Regions from separate parts of the Teredinibacter purpureus genome, predicted to be linked through region 2. Evidence: predicted binding sites of a transcription regulator. Region 2 holds the regulator's gene; each other region holds the start of a gene.
The links. Region 2 encodes sigma-54, which starts transcription at its own class of promoters, with help from an activator protein. Its sites were predicted from a motif close to TGGCACANNNNTTGCNNT; they were not measured.
Positions count from the first base shown of each region.

Region 1: the regulator sigma-54 is predicted to act here: its motif matches at 3,470-3,487, upstream of H5647_RS17970 (motility associated factor glycosyltransferase family protein).
Region 3: the regulator sigma-54 is predicted to act here: its motif matches at 3,394-3,411, upstream of H5647_RS01030 (CmpA/NrtA family ABC transporter substrate-binding protein).

Region 1 covers NZ_CP060092.1:4,021,619-4,026,383, forward strand. Annotated here, with positions in the region: gene fliD (flagellar filament capping protein FliD) at 1-532, opposite strand, end outside; gene H5647_RS17960 (flagellar protein FlaG) at 803-1,186, opposite strand; gene H5647_RS17965 (flagellin N-terminal helical domain-containing protein) at 1,272-3,038, opposite strand; gene H5647_RS17970 (motility associated factor glycosyltransferase family protein) at 3,598-4,765, shown strand, end outside.
Region 2 covers NZ_CP060092.1:1,491,581-1,496,345, reverse strand. Annotated here, with positions in the region: gene lptA (lipopolysaccharide transport periplasmic protein LptA) at 1-468, shown strand, start outside; gene lptB (LPS export ABC transporter ATP-binding protein) at 488-1,213, shown strand; gene H5647_RS06645 (RNA polymerase factor sigma-54) at 1,424-2,956, shown strand; gene H5647_RS06640 (PTS sugar transporter subunit IIA) at 3,140-3,592, shown strand; gene rapZ (RNase adapter RapZ) at 3,685-4,557, shown strand; gene H5647_RS06630 (HPr family phosphocarrier protein) at 4,624-4,765, shown strand, end outside.
Region 3 covers NZ_CP060092.1:259,724-264,488, reverse strand. Annotated here, with positions in the region: gene H5647_RS01040 (ABC transporter ATP-binding protein) at 1-652, opposite strand, end outside; gene H5647_RS01035 (ABC transporter permease) at 667-1,680, opposite strand; gene H5647_RS01030 (CmpA/NrtA family ABC transporter substrate-binding protein) at 1,832-3,238, opposite strand; gene H5647_RS01025 (type 2 periplasmic-binding domain-containing protein) at 3,676-4,641, opposite strand.

The DNA of each region.
Region 1 (4,765 bases), 2.1 Mb from region 2:
CATTAATTGCATCGCGTAAACCTTCGAGTGAATTGTTTGTACTATCAATAACAACGTCGATCGAATCTTCTTCAAAATCTTGGACGAACGCGGTCATTTCGCCGTCGACATCGGCCGTAACATTACCAAAACTAAACGTTAAGGTACCTTCACCAACGGCATCCGTTGTATTGGTAAACGTAGTGGAGGTTAGTGATTGAGATTTTGCAATGGCCGTCACTTCAAAATTATACGTACCGGCCTGAACATCGGTGTCGAGTTCAAGGGGAACTAACGCGCTACTGTCGGTATACGAGGCCGTTTTGCTGTACATTCCTTCTGGGTCTGACAGTACAGTAGCGGCATCTTGTAAGGTGGCCATGGCACTGCTGAGCAAGCCATAGTCAGATATTTGTGTTTCTGCTTTTTCACGCGCGGAATCTATTCTTTGTTGCGGTGCTGCCCGTTCAATTTCGGTGAGCTGTTTGGTTAGACCAGGCGTATCAATGCCAGAGCCTACGCCGAGAGACTGAATAATATTATTATCAATCATGTTCGTCCTCACCTCTTAGCTTTTACGTTGACGCGTTACGGAACAGGGGGGCACGCGATTAAACACTACCGTTAAACCTTCACGTAAACCCTCACACTTACATCCAACAACCTTCTTCAGCGGTTTAGGTTGCCCTTTAATAACACCGCCGAAGTAAGGCTGGAAAAACCTGCTGCATTGCCACACCGTGTTAACGCAGAAAGACGCCCAGTTAAAAACTGTGCGCCCCCGTTGAACCCAGTTCGGCATCAGGCTGCCGTCACTTTGCTATTAGCCAAGTGCATCCATTAACCGTAATTCTCCATCATCGTTCAACTTACGTGCCAATTCCAAAAATATTTCTTCTGGAATCTGTCGGATTAACTCTCCCGAGTCACCATCCACCACTTTAATTACGGTTTGCTCAAGATCTGCGTCTACTGAAAATTGTAGGTCCCTTTGGATAGATTGCACGTATTGGGTAATTGATGCTACGGCAACATCCAATTTCACTTCTGTTTTAGGTTGCTCTTTTGGAGCCTCTTCAACAGGTGATTTTTCGTCAATTTTCGGCAATTGTTTGCCGCTCTGTTCCTGAGCTTCAGCAGCCCCCTTAGATGAAGCAGGCACGGCCGTTAACGGAGTGGCCGGCGCTATATTTCTAACTTCAATCATGGGTTATTCCTCTCTTTAACCCGCGGCCGGAAAAATAATTCCGGCGTTAGGGTAAACATTACCAATTAACCATTCGGTTATTAGGTTATTGCAGTAGCGAGAGAACCTGCTGTGGTCTCGCATTGGCCTGAGCCAACATGGCTTGTGATGCCTGTTGTAGTACTTGTGCTCGACTTAACTGTGCCGTTTCGGAAGCGAAATCGGCATCGACAATTCGCGATCGTGCAGCCGATGTTTTTTCCGATACGTTAGACAAGTTAGATACGGTAAAGTCGAGACGGTTATTAATCGCACCTAGATCCGATCGAGCGCTGTTAATTTGCTCTAGCGCCTCATCAATAACCGAGATAGCCGATTGCGCACCCGCCTCGGTGGATACATTCACCCCTGCTATAGAGCCTGCACCTACAGAGTCATTACGCTCTTGCAAGCCCGTATTAGCAAATATAGTGGCCGCTGCGTTATCGCCGTAAGCAATACTCAAGTCACCACTGGTAGAGCTAAGCGCAATACTGTTTGTTGCGTCACCTGCGTAGGCCACTACACCCGTTTCGCTACTGAACTTATTAATCGCTTCAATCACTTCTGTATTTTGAGCGGCTACATCGGAACCAGCAGTAATTGCACCAATTTCAACACCGTTGATAATTAAATCGCCTTCGTTCAAGGAGGCTGCAGCGGAAATACCATGGCCTTGTAAATTGCCTTGATCATCCTGTACATCCAAGCCTAAGCCTTCGACTAATACCAATGTTGCCGTAGAGGCTGCCGTTGCATCCAAACCACCTTCTACTTTTACGCCGGCTTTATCGACACTGGTGTCGGTAAAGACCATTCGGAAGTTAGTGGCTTCTGTTGCATCAATACCCGCGACATCGGCAATGGCTCTACCGGCACCCGCTGTAACAGCGACCGATACGGCATCTTCCTGAGCCAGGACTAGCTTGCCGTTTTCACTAAGAGACGCCGAGACGCTGGTGTCTGCATTAATTTTATCAACGAGTTCGCCAAGATTATTAGTGCCCGTTAATTGAAACGCTTGCGTACGGCCATCACCATCCACAACGGTCAGTACAATGTGGTCAGTACCCGCTACCATACGGCCATCACCTGTACCGCCCGCTTCATAAGACACTAACGCAGAGGCTTCCGCACCCTTGCCATCTAAATCGGCGTTCATTGTGGCCAGTTTTTCATTTAGCGTATCACCGGCCGTTGTATCCATTGCGCTAATGGTTACGTCGTTCACATACAAAGTAGTATCCGTATCCGCTGCAGTAAACGCTGCCAGAGACGTTAAACCGGCAGCTGTCGCTTCACCAATAATATCGCCACCAGCACCACCTAAACTATTGGTACTAAAACTTTGAATGCCGAACTCGATCGTTTGATTTGATTCCGAGCCTACCTGCAAGGCAATATCACCTAAAGAACCGTCCAGTATGTTCTGGCCGTTAAACGCTGTTGTATCGGTAATTCGGTCAATTTCTGATTTAAGCTGTTGTACTTCCGCGTCGAGTGTTGCACGGTCGGTATTGGAGTAAATGCCGTTCGCCGACTGAATAGCCAGTTCCCGCATACGCTGTAAAATGTTGGTGGTTTCGTCCAACGCTCCTTCAGCGGTTTGGATCAATGAAATACCGTCATTTGAGTTTCGAATGGCTTGATCTAAACCTCGAATCTGTGATGTTTGACGATTAGAAATTGCGAGACCGGCAGCATCATCAGCCGCGCCATTGATCCGCTTACCAGAGGCGAGACGCTCGCTCGCTTTGTCCAATTCCATTCCAGACTGAAGCAGCTGGCGCTGGGCATTCAGTGAGGGAACATTACTGTTAACTACTAAAGGCATGATAAGCCTCCCATTCATTAGTTTTCAAAACGCCAGCTGTAAAGGCCCGGCCATTAGTACTCAGATCGTCGTTTCAAAAAGGTCTCGACGTTCCATACTTAGCGTTTCGGCGCCGCACGAATAAACTTTAGTATGAGTGGAAAGTGGTTTACAGCAATGGGGAAGGCAATAGATTTACCTGTTAATTCAAGCGGTTAAGCATTGCCGCTCGAGAAGAATCATAAGTTTTTTAGAGAAAATGAGCCATTTTTACGGCACAACCTCTATATTATTTTTTCGATAGTCCAGCATCCTTCAGAGGCTAACGTTATAACTACGCACATTCGGGCCGTTTGCGATAATTAATTGACACCTAAAATACGCCGAACAGAATACCGAAAGCCCTCGACATTTTTTTGACTCACAGTACTTTTTTATCAGTGATAGAACACTGGCATTTCTATTGCCTATACTGATCTTTAACGTATCAATAGTCGAAACCTTGACGCTAAGCTACGCCCCCCACGCGAAAAAAGGCGTCACATTAAAACGGGCCACACCCGTAAGAAAAAGGACGGTAATGTCGCAAGCGCTCCAACAACTCATACAGCAGGCCGAAGCCCAAAAGATTCAAGCCAACATGAATCTTTGCTATAGAAAAAATATCACACTTTTACAACACGCGTTCCCCTCCCTATATAAACGACTCGAACATCATCGCCCCAGCGGGGTCGTGCTTCAGCTAGACCCCAACGGCGAACTGAACTTGGCCGACACTGCCACTCGACAATACCTTTACAACGAGCCACCGCAACACTACTGCCGTAAGCAGGTAAACCACTTTAAAAAAAAGCAAAACGTACAACGCTTTAAACTCTGTACCGGAGAGGCCTACAACGACCGTCATATCCACCTACAGCACCTGAATACACTTATCGATGCCTATGCCGCGCTTAAAAAACCCGCGCTAGAAACACCTATAACGTACATTCCTAACCTTATTGTAAGCGGCATTGGGCTTGGTTACTCATTACCGCTATTGCTCGACACATTCGATATTCAGCATATTTTTATTCACGAAGCCTGCTTAGATACCTTTCATGCCTCGTTACATACGTTAGACTGGGAACCCATTGTGCGGCATTTTTCTCAACCGCTTCATTCAATCGATTTCTGCGTAGGCAAAAACAGTACACAAGCGTTAACCGACATCGAATTTTCCCTACAACGCATTGGTTTGCACGCACACATTTATTCATTTATCTATTCACATACCACCCGTGCCGCCGAACAACAATTTATTGAACGCTACCTACACGAAATTCGCGCGTTCATTGGTGGCCTTGGGTATTACGACGACGAACAAATAGGCTTGGCACACGGCTACCATAATGCGCGTTCATCCCACCCTGTGTTTGATAGCAGCCAAACGCAGCACCGTACTGCACGGTTAATATTAGTAGGCAACGGCCCCTCGCTCGATGCGCATACCGCGTACCTTCGCGAAAACACCGACAACGCCATTATCATGAGTTGCGGCTCGGCATTAGGCTCCCTGCTTAAAATGGGTATCAAGCCCGACTTTCATGTAGAGATGGAGCGAACCAATGCCATCACCGACTTTTTACATCTCAGTACCCGCCCAGAAGACCGCGAAAACATCACACTATTGTGTTTGCATACGGTTGCGCCTAACGCCATAGCGGCCTTTAAGGAGGTGTGTTACGCCATAAAACCCAACGATGCAG
Region 2 (4,765 bases):
GGCTTGCCCGACGACCGCTTCCAAGATTTAAACATATCTGCCGACAGAGCCGAACTTGACGACCAAAGCGGCACAACCACCTATGCTGGTCGCGTTATAGTTGTGCAGGGCAGCATGAAAATCACCGCTGAACGCGTAGTAATACACGGCCGAAACGATAGCTACTCACACGTTGTGGCTACCGGTTCACCCGCGCGTCTCAGCCAAATACCCAACATAGGCCAGGAACCGGTCACCGCTCAAGCGAACCGTTTAGAGTATCGCATTACCGACGAGACCTTATTTCTAATCGACAATGCGGCCTTTAAACAAGAAGGGACAAGTTTGAGCGGCAACCGCATTGAATACGATGTCAAAAAAGCCGTGGTTAAAGCCGGTGGCAATACAAACTCGACCACCAGCGATCGTCGCGTACGAATGGTCATCCCCCCTAAAGCCTTATCGACTGAAGAACTGGTCGAACCCTAACGAGCACCCAACAAACCCCATGCCTACACTCTCTGCACAACATTTGGCAAAAAGCTATAAAGGCCGCAAAGTCGTTATCGACGTGTCCATTTCAGTTGACGACGGCCAAATTGTTGGGCTCCTTGGCCCCAATGGCGCAGGTAAAACCACCTGTTTCTACATGATTGCGGGCATAGTAAAGGCCGATCGAGGCTCAATCTCCATTGGCGAAAAAGATGTTACTCACTACTCCATGCACGAACGAGCACGGGAAGGTTTGGGTTACTTGCCACAAGAAGCGTCGGTTTTTCGCAAGCTAACCGTTGCCGACAACATTATGGCCATTCTAGAAACGCGCAAAGACTTACGCCGAAAAGACCGCACCGCAGCCATGGAAAAACTCTTAAACGAGTTTCACATACAGCATATTCGCGATAGCTTGGGGATGGCGCTCTCGGGCGGAGAGAGGCGGCGAGTTGAAATAGCGCGCGCACTCGCCACAGAGCCACAATTTATATTGCTGGACGAACCCTTCGCGGGCGTTGACCCTATTTCAGTTAGCGACATCAAAGAAATTGTTCAACACTTAAAACAACGCGGTATCGGTGTTTTAATAACGGACCACAATGTGCGCGAAACACTCGATATCTGCGAGAAAGCCTATATCGTATCGGAAGGGCATATCATCGCCGAAGGCGCCTCCAATGATGTTCTTAATAACCAAAAAGTGCGCGAAGTATACCTTGGCAAACACTTTACTCTTTGACACAATTCATGCTTGACAACTCACAAAAAAGTTGCGCCACAGCGGCACATTCTTTGCTAACAAAAGCACTTAAAAGCATTGCTTGTGGCCGCCAGCGCGACTAAACTAAAGGCGATTTACACACATAACGCCCCAACCCCAAGCTTAGTTTTCACCCGCTTTTGGGTTGGCGCCTGATCAAACTCTCGTCGTGACATCAGCCATCGCCTTATGAAGCAAACCCTCCAGCTTAAGCTGGGCCAACAACTCACCATGACTCCTCAGTTGCAACAGGCAATACGCCTCCTGCAACTCTCGACTCTGGATTTGCAAGCCGAAATTCAAGAAGCACTGGATTCCAATCCAATGCTCGAAACATCTGACGACATAGATGAACCCGCTCCCGCCAATACTGAAAATACCCAGCAGAGCGAACCGCCCGCTCAAGAAAGCGAAAACCCTGCCTTAAACGGTAGTGAAAACACGAGCAGTACGAGTGATACGAGCAACGAAGCTCCCGACCAGCCCGATAGCGACTGGAATGACGACAACATTCCTACCGACCTTGCCGTAGACACGAGTTGGGACGACATATACGAACCGTCTTCAAGTGGCTCTGGCCTCTCAAAACCCGAAGGCGATGACTACGACTTTGAATCTCGTCGCGGCACCTCAGAAAGCCTGCAAGACCACCTCAGCTGGCAACTTAATTTAACGCCGATGTCTGCGCTCGACAACGAAATTGCGGAAACCCTTATAGACGCCGTCGCTCCCAACGGCATACTGGGCCTGTCATTAGACGAGATTTTTTCAGGTTTACAGGTTCAACACGAAGAACTTGAAATGGACGAAGTTCTCGCCGTACTGCACCGTATACAGCAGTTTGACCCGCCAGGCGTTCTGAGCCAGGACGTACGTGAATGCTTACTTATTCAGCTGAATCAACTCAGTGACGATACCCCCAACCTAGCGCAAGCCAAAACCTTAGTACGCGACTATCTCGACGTACTGGGTAGCCGTGACTTCAAGCAACTCATGCGTAAACTGCGTATAAAGGAGCCCGAGCTCCAATCGGTTATCAGTGTTATTCAGAGCCTGAACCCTCGCCCCGGCGAATCCATAGGGGCAGACGAAACAGAATATGTTGTACCCGATGTTTTTGTTGCCAAAGTTAACAATCGCTGGCAAGTCCAATTAAATCCCGATATCGCGCCAAAGCTGCGGATAAACTCAGGCTACGCCTCACTAGTGAAACGAGCAGATTCCAGCTCCGATAACACCTTCTTGCGCGACAACCTTCAAGAAGCTCGCTGGTTTCTCAAAAGCCTACAAAGCCGTAATGAAACGCTATTAAAGGTCTCCACGTGTATCGTTGAAAAACAACAAGGCTTTTTAGACTATGGGCCAGAAGCCATGAAGCCCATGGTGTTGCACGATGTCGCAGAAATAGTCGAAATGCACGAGTCGACCATTTCCCGTGTCACCACTCAAAAGTATATGCATACCCCTCAAGGTATATTCGAACTGAAATACTTCTTTTCGAGCCACGTGGCCACAGACACAGGTGGAGAATGCTCATCTACCGCCATTCGCGCGATCATTAAAAAGCTCGTTGCCGCCGAAAACCAACGCAAGCCGCTCAGCGACTCAAAAATTACCGGCTTACTCGCCGAACAAGGTATCAAAGTGGCGCGTAGAACCATCGCCAAATACCGAGAATCGCTGCATATCCCTCCCTCAAACGAACGTAAACGACTAGTTTAAAACACGCTATCTTTCTTAATAGAAACTTTTTTTAACTACATTCCTATTCCACACTTGGATCACGCAACAATACTGGTAGAATGCGCGCCAAATCGCTGGGTAATAACACATAAGAGCACCGCTCTTTATAGGCCTTTTAACCCAGCCACAGGCCACCGAAAGGATTAGTAACAACTTAACCTCATGCAAATTTCTTCCATTCTTACTGAAGACCGCTGCAAAGCCCATATCACCGGCGCCAGCAAAAAACGCCTCCTTGAAAGCTTGGCGACCATTTTTGCAGACTCATTGCCCGAAGGTGACGCCACCGCACTGTTTCAAAACCTTGTGGGGCGCGAACGCTTGGGCTCAACCGGTATAGGCCAAGGCATCGCCATTCCACACTGCCGCTTTGCCACTAAGGGCGAAACGCTATGCGCCTGCCTAACACTCGACACCCCAATAGATTTCGATGCCGTTGATGGCGAACCCATCGATCTAGTGTTTGCCATGCTAGTGCCAGAAGACGCAGAAGACAGCCACCTGCAGGCCCTCGCAACACTAGCGGAAGCGTTACAAAACCCCAGCTATGTCGAAGAGTTGAGAGCTTGTCCCAACAATCACGAACTATTTCGTATTGCAGCTGGTGTAAACTGATATCAAAAAATTGGCTATAGTCAATAAAGACTAATGTCCCATAGCCCTTTCTTATCATGTTCATAACCCACTAGATAAGGCGATACCCGCACATGCACTTGCTTATCATCAGTGGTCGATCAGGCTCAGGTAAAACCTCCGCTCTCCACCTACTGGAAGATGAAGGTTTCACCTGTATAGACAACCTGCCTGTAAACCTTTTACCCGCGCTCATAGAACAAATAAGCTCCACTCGCGAAGCCAATGCACAGCGCTTTGCGATTGGCATAGACGCTCGCAATATTTACAGTGACCTCAGCAAGTTATCCGAACTTATACAAAGCGCCCCTATTAAACGTGACGACTATCAAGTGGTCTTTTTAGACAGTTCTCGCGAAGTACTATTAAAACGCTTTAGTGAAACCCGACGTCGCCATCCCCTTTCCGACGAATATATTGGCCTCAACGAAGCCATCGCGCGGGAGAAAACGATTCTACAACCCATGGCCGCTGCCGCAGATGTCACTATCGACACCTCAAGCCTTAGCCTCCATGAATTGCGTAGCGCAATCAAACACCTTGTTGTAGGCGAAGAAAGCAAAGGTACAGCGCTTATGTTCAAATCATTCGGCTACAAATATGGCGTACCGGTTGATGTTGATTTTATTTTTGACGTTCGGTGCCTACCGAACCCCTATTGGAGCACGCAGCTACGTGAGCACAGCGGGCTAGAACCAAAAGTGATTGATTACCTTAATGGCGAAACAGAAGTCGAAGAAATGTTTAACGACATATTAACGTTCGTACGCAAATGGACACCTCGCTTTGAAGCCAACAACCGGAGCTATTTAACCTTTGCCATTGGCTGTACCGGTGGCTGGCATCGCTCGGTTTATATGTGCGAGAGGCTAGCGAAAGCGTTAAAAGACGACTATAAAAATGTTCAAACGCGTCACAGACAACTCGAGAACAAACCCGGCCATTAGCAGCGTACGCCAGACACTCACGCAGCAACCGATAAACTCTTCACCAGCCACATTAGCGAAGCGCCCATGCAGGAAAAGCACCTACAGATAATCAACAAGCTTGGGCTACACGCGCGTGCAGCCACCAAGCTTGCCAATATCGCTAACCGCTTCTCCGCACGTACAGAGGTCACCGCCAACGGCAAATCTACTGACGCAAAAAGCATCA
Region 3 (4,765 bases), 1.2 Mb from region 2:
GAGAAGCATTGGGGCCGGGGTTGAGCGGAATGACGCGATCAGCGAGTAATATGGCTTCATCGACATCGTTGGTAATCAGTACGATGGTTTTTTTTTCTATCTGAGAAATCTCTTCCATTTCGTCCTGTAGTTTTGAACGAGTGAGAGCGTCGAGTGCGGATAGAGGCTCATCTAGCAATAGTACCTCGGGCTGCATGGCCAACGCGCGCGCAACGGCAACGCGTTGTCGCATGCCACCGGAGAGTTCGGCCGGCCGCCTATCGGCCGCGTGAGATAACCCCACCATATTGATGTAGTGGTGAATATGTTTATCGCGTTTTTTTTTCGTCCATGAGCCAAATACCGTATCGACTGCGAGTTGAATGTTGCCGTATACCGTGAGCCACGGCATTAACGAATAGTTTTGAAAAACAATGCCGCGTTTAGAGCTCGGCCCTGTAATAGATTTCCCTTTGAAGAGTACCTCTCCGCAATCGGGTGCAAGTAAACCCGCCATAGCGGATATTAAGGTTGTCTTGCCACTACCAGAAAAACCAACGATTGCAACGAACTCGCCTTCTTCTATCGATAAGTTTATATCTTTTAGTACCGGCGTAAGGTTATTGCCGCTACCGTAGTGCTTGCCTACCTTTTTAAATTCTAATAAAGCCATTCTTAAACTCCTTGTTATCGCTTTTCGCTGTAGGTGAAAAGGTTTTGCAGCGTAAACATAATGCGATCGAGCAAGAAACCAATAATACCGATGGTGAGCACGGCGACCATTATCCTTCCGAGAGAATTAGAGCTGCCGTTTTGAAATTCGTCCCATACGAATTTTCCAAGTCCAGGGTTTTGTGCGAGCATTTCAGCGGCGATTAATACCATCCAACCAACGCCTAGAGATAGTCGTAGCCCGGTAAAAATAAGAGGGAGAGACGAAGGCAATACCAGTTTGGTTATCTTGGTAAACCAACCCAATTGCAGTACTTTACCTACATTCATCAAATCTCTATCGATGGATGACACGCCAAGTGCTGTATTGATTAAGGTGGGCCATAGAGAACATAGGGTTACGGTAATGGCAGAATTCAGAAACGATTTGCTAAACCAGGAATTATCCGATGTGACGTAGGTGGCACTTACAATCATTGTGACTATGGGTAACCATGCAAGTGGTGATACGGGTTTGAATAACTGAATAATGGGGTTCATGGCGGCATTGAAGGTAGAGCTAAGGCCGCTAAAAATTCCGAGAGGTACGGCAACAAGCGTAGCGATCAAAAACCCCATAAATACAGTTTGAATGCTTGTCCATATTTGATCAATATACGTGGGCGCGCCGGTATATGTACGCCATTTCACTTTTTCGGGTTTTCCGGCGGCTTCGAGTTTTTCGTTGCGTAATTCTTGCCGTTGATAAAACTTAGCTTCTTTTTCGCGCTGAAATTGGTGATCGGCCCACAAGCCTTTTGCTTGTTCATAGACTTGTGTAGGGCCGGGAATAGTACCAAGACTGGTTACGACTTTGCTAGATAATTGACCCCATAACCCAAGAAATACAACAAATGCGATTATAGGAATGCCCATTACCATCCAAAGTTCTTTTGCTTGTGTTTTTGGGTCTTCTCCAGAGACTAATCGTACCAGCGGAACGAACCATGTTAGGCCTGAAATCTGTAGTATGTGTATGAATTTGTTCATCATGTCGTTAACCCATTTAACGGAATAATAGATGTCGCGTAATTTAAATTTATTTGAAACAGGGCGTTGGTAAAAAATAAAACTGACGGTAGCCTGTGTGATCGTATAGAGAAGTAAAGGCGGTAGAGCACTACCGCCCACGACTTAACATCTATTTCTTAGTGATTCCTGACGGCGTAACTGTCTCACCGGCTTTCAAACCAATCGGAAATTGTGCGAGGTAATCATTTGGTTTCTTACCGTTGAAGGTGATGTTATCGATAAACTCTTTTTGGGGTGGTTTATAACCATCGGAGCCGAAAGGAAAGTCTTCTTTCTTAACTTTTTTCTCCGCAATTAGCAATTGTGCTGCCTGCATATAGATGTCTGGCTTGTACACTTTCTTAGCCATGTCGTGATACCAACTGTCGGGTTTGTCTTCTCCAATTTGTCCCCAGCGACGCATTTGCGAGAGATACCAAATGGCATCGGAATAAAATGGGTAGGTCGCGTAGTAACGGTAGAAAACATTGAAGTCGGGTACTTCACGCACATCGCCTTTTTCGTACTCAAATGTGCCTGTCATTGAGTTTGCGATAACGTCTGGATCGGCCCCAACATAGTTCGGTTGTGAAAGGATTTTAACGGCTTCTTCTCGGTTTACATTATCATTTTCATCCAGCCATTGAGCGGCACGTATGAGTGCTTTAACCACGGCAATATGAGTGTTGGGGTATTTTTGTGACCAGCTATTGGACACACCAAATACTTTTTCCGGATTATTTTTCCATATCTCGTAATCGGTAATTACTGGTACGCCGATACCTTTGAATACGGCTTGTTGATTCCATGGTTCACCCACGCAGTAACCGTAAATAGTGCCAGCTTCGAGTGTCGCGGGCATTTGTGGTGGTGGTGTAACTGAAAGAAGTGTATCGGCAGAAATTTGACCAACAGTACCTGAAGCGCCTGGCCCATAGTAACCAGGATCTATACCGCCTGCGGCTAGCCAATAACGCAATTCATAATTATGCGTTGATACAGGGAAAACCATACCCATGTTAAAAGGTTTACCTTCCGATCGATATTTGTCAACGACCGGCTTCAGAGCGCTGGCACTGATTGGGTGAACGGGCTTGCCATCCTTTAGGGGAATATTGGGTTTCATTTGTTTCCAAATGTCATTTGAAACCGTGATGCCGTTGCCGTTAAGGTCCATGCTAAACGCGGTAACGATATGCGCCTTTGTGCCGTAGCCAATGGTTGCACCTAGCGGTTGACCTGCAAGCATATGCGCACCGTCGAGTGCGCCATCAATAACGCCATCAAGGAGCACTTTCCAGTTGGCTTGTGCTTCAAGTGTCACAAATAAACCTTCATCTTCGAAAAAACCTTGCTCATAGGCCACGGCCAGTGGTGCCATGTCCGTGAGCTTGATAAACCCAAAGGTAAGTTCATCTTTTTCTAGTTCCAACTCTTCTGCATAAAGATTCGGCGATAATACTGTAAGCGCAGAGAGTGAGATTGCAGCAACTGTACTCCTTGCCCAAAAATGTAATTGAGTGATGGTGTCGTTCATATTGTATAACCCCCAAAAATCGTGTTGTAAAAAAACAGTGTTCACATTCGCTCGCCGCAAAACGTGGGTTCCCGGATTTTTTTGTGCGATAAAATTGTGCGTAGTAACAAGTCGTTAAAAACTAATGCCGTGCCCTGCAAGTACGTGTAATGGCTATCGCAATTTTCCTGCCAACTGAAAATAATTTGGAAAACCCCCTATGTTTCAACGGCCTACATGGAAATACCTTTTATCGACGAATATACGTTCGCAGGCTATTGTGCACAGCATTGGGGAGTTTTTGTTTGCGGAGGGCGTCATTGCTGAGCATGCGCGAGAGCGGAGTTGGGGGGCACCGGCTAGAAAATGGTGCAGAAGGAATTCGTGAGTGGTATTTTTGGGCTGCAAGGTGGAGCGCTACGAATGCTGTTATTGTAGGAAAGAGAAAAGAATAGGGGTTAGTGTGGGTTATTGTGCTCTTGAACCGTTGGAATACTAATGGGCGCGTGAGGTTGATACCATAGTTTTTCTTCGGTGGGGAACGTCATTTGAGTATTGGGAATATGAAATACATGTCGGTTGTTGAGGTTCGCTTTTCGTATTGATTCGCCTAAATAGTGGTAAAAAATTTGATCAAAAGATCCATCAGCAATTGCTATGGTTAAACCTTTCTCTACGGCGTTGGCCAACGCCCTATCTTCTTGTCGTACAAAAAAATAATAAGCTGTCGGATAATGAAGAGCGAGGCTTTGTTCAATTTCGATATTAATGTCGATATCAATATCCAGATTTGAAAAAAAATTCTCTTCTCGCCATATCTCTATAATTGAACGAGGGAAGTAATCGAACCGGCGGATAGTGAGCATTTTGAAAAGGCTTAACCATTGGGTTGACGTTTCTGTACGAAATTGATTGTTTTCTAATATTTTTGTGTCTGGCCAATCATGGCCTTGCCCAGCTAACATTACGCGAAGTTGATCCACATTTTCAATACGATTAAATCGTGGTTGATCGCCTTTAGGTATAAAAAATATTCGCCAACCGCTTAAGCCCTTAAATAAAGGGATTCGAATAGGAATGAGATCCGACTCTCGTTTAGGTGACGCGTGAAGCCAATGTATATTATAACGATTATGCTTGAGATTATATTCACTCCGGCTTTCTGTTATAGGCGTAATTGAGTAGGGGATCATTTTGTAGTCGGCACCTGACTTGTCCAGAGCAAGCCGCATAAGCGCTAAATAATAGGTATCGAATTGTTGTTGAACCTTTTCAGCCACTAATGGGTAGGTCGCAATAATGGTGTCTGCAATGACAGCTTGAGAGGGGAAGAGGAGGCTCGAAAGGAAAAAGAAAATGCGTAAACCGCGACGTAATGCGGGAGAAAAAAAAGGCCAATAACACGAACGCAGGAAGTGGATCATTACGGTATCAATAATATCCGGGGTGGGTATCAGCCGGTTATGATGGTTGGTGTAGGATTAAGTTTAGCAGAGCCTCAGATAGAGGCGGTAATGAAAATAATGTGAACTGTGATATAGCGCGGTG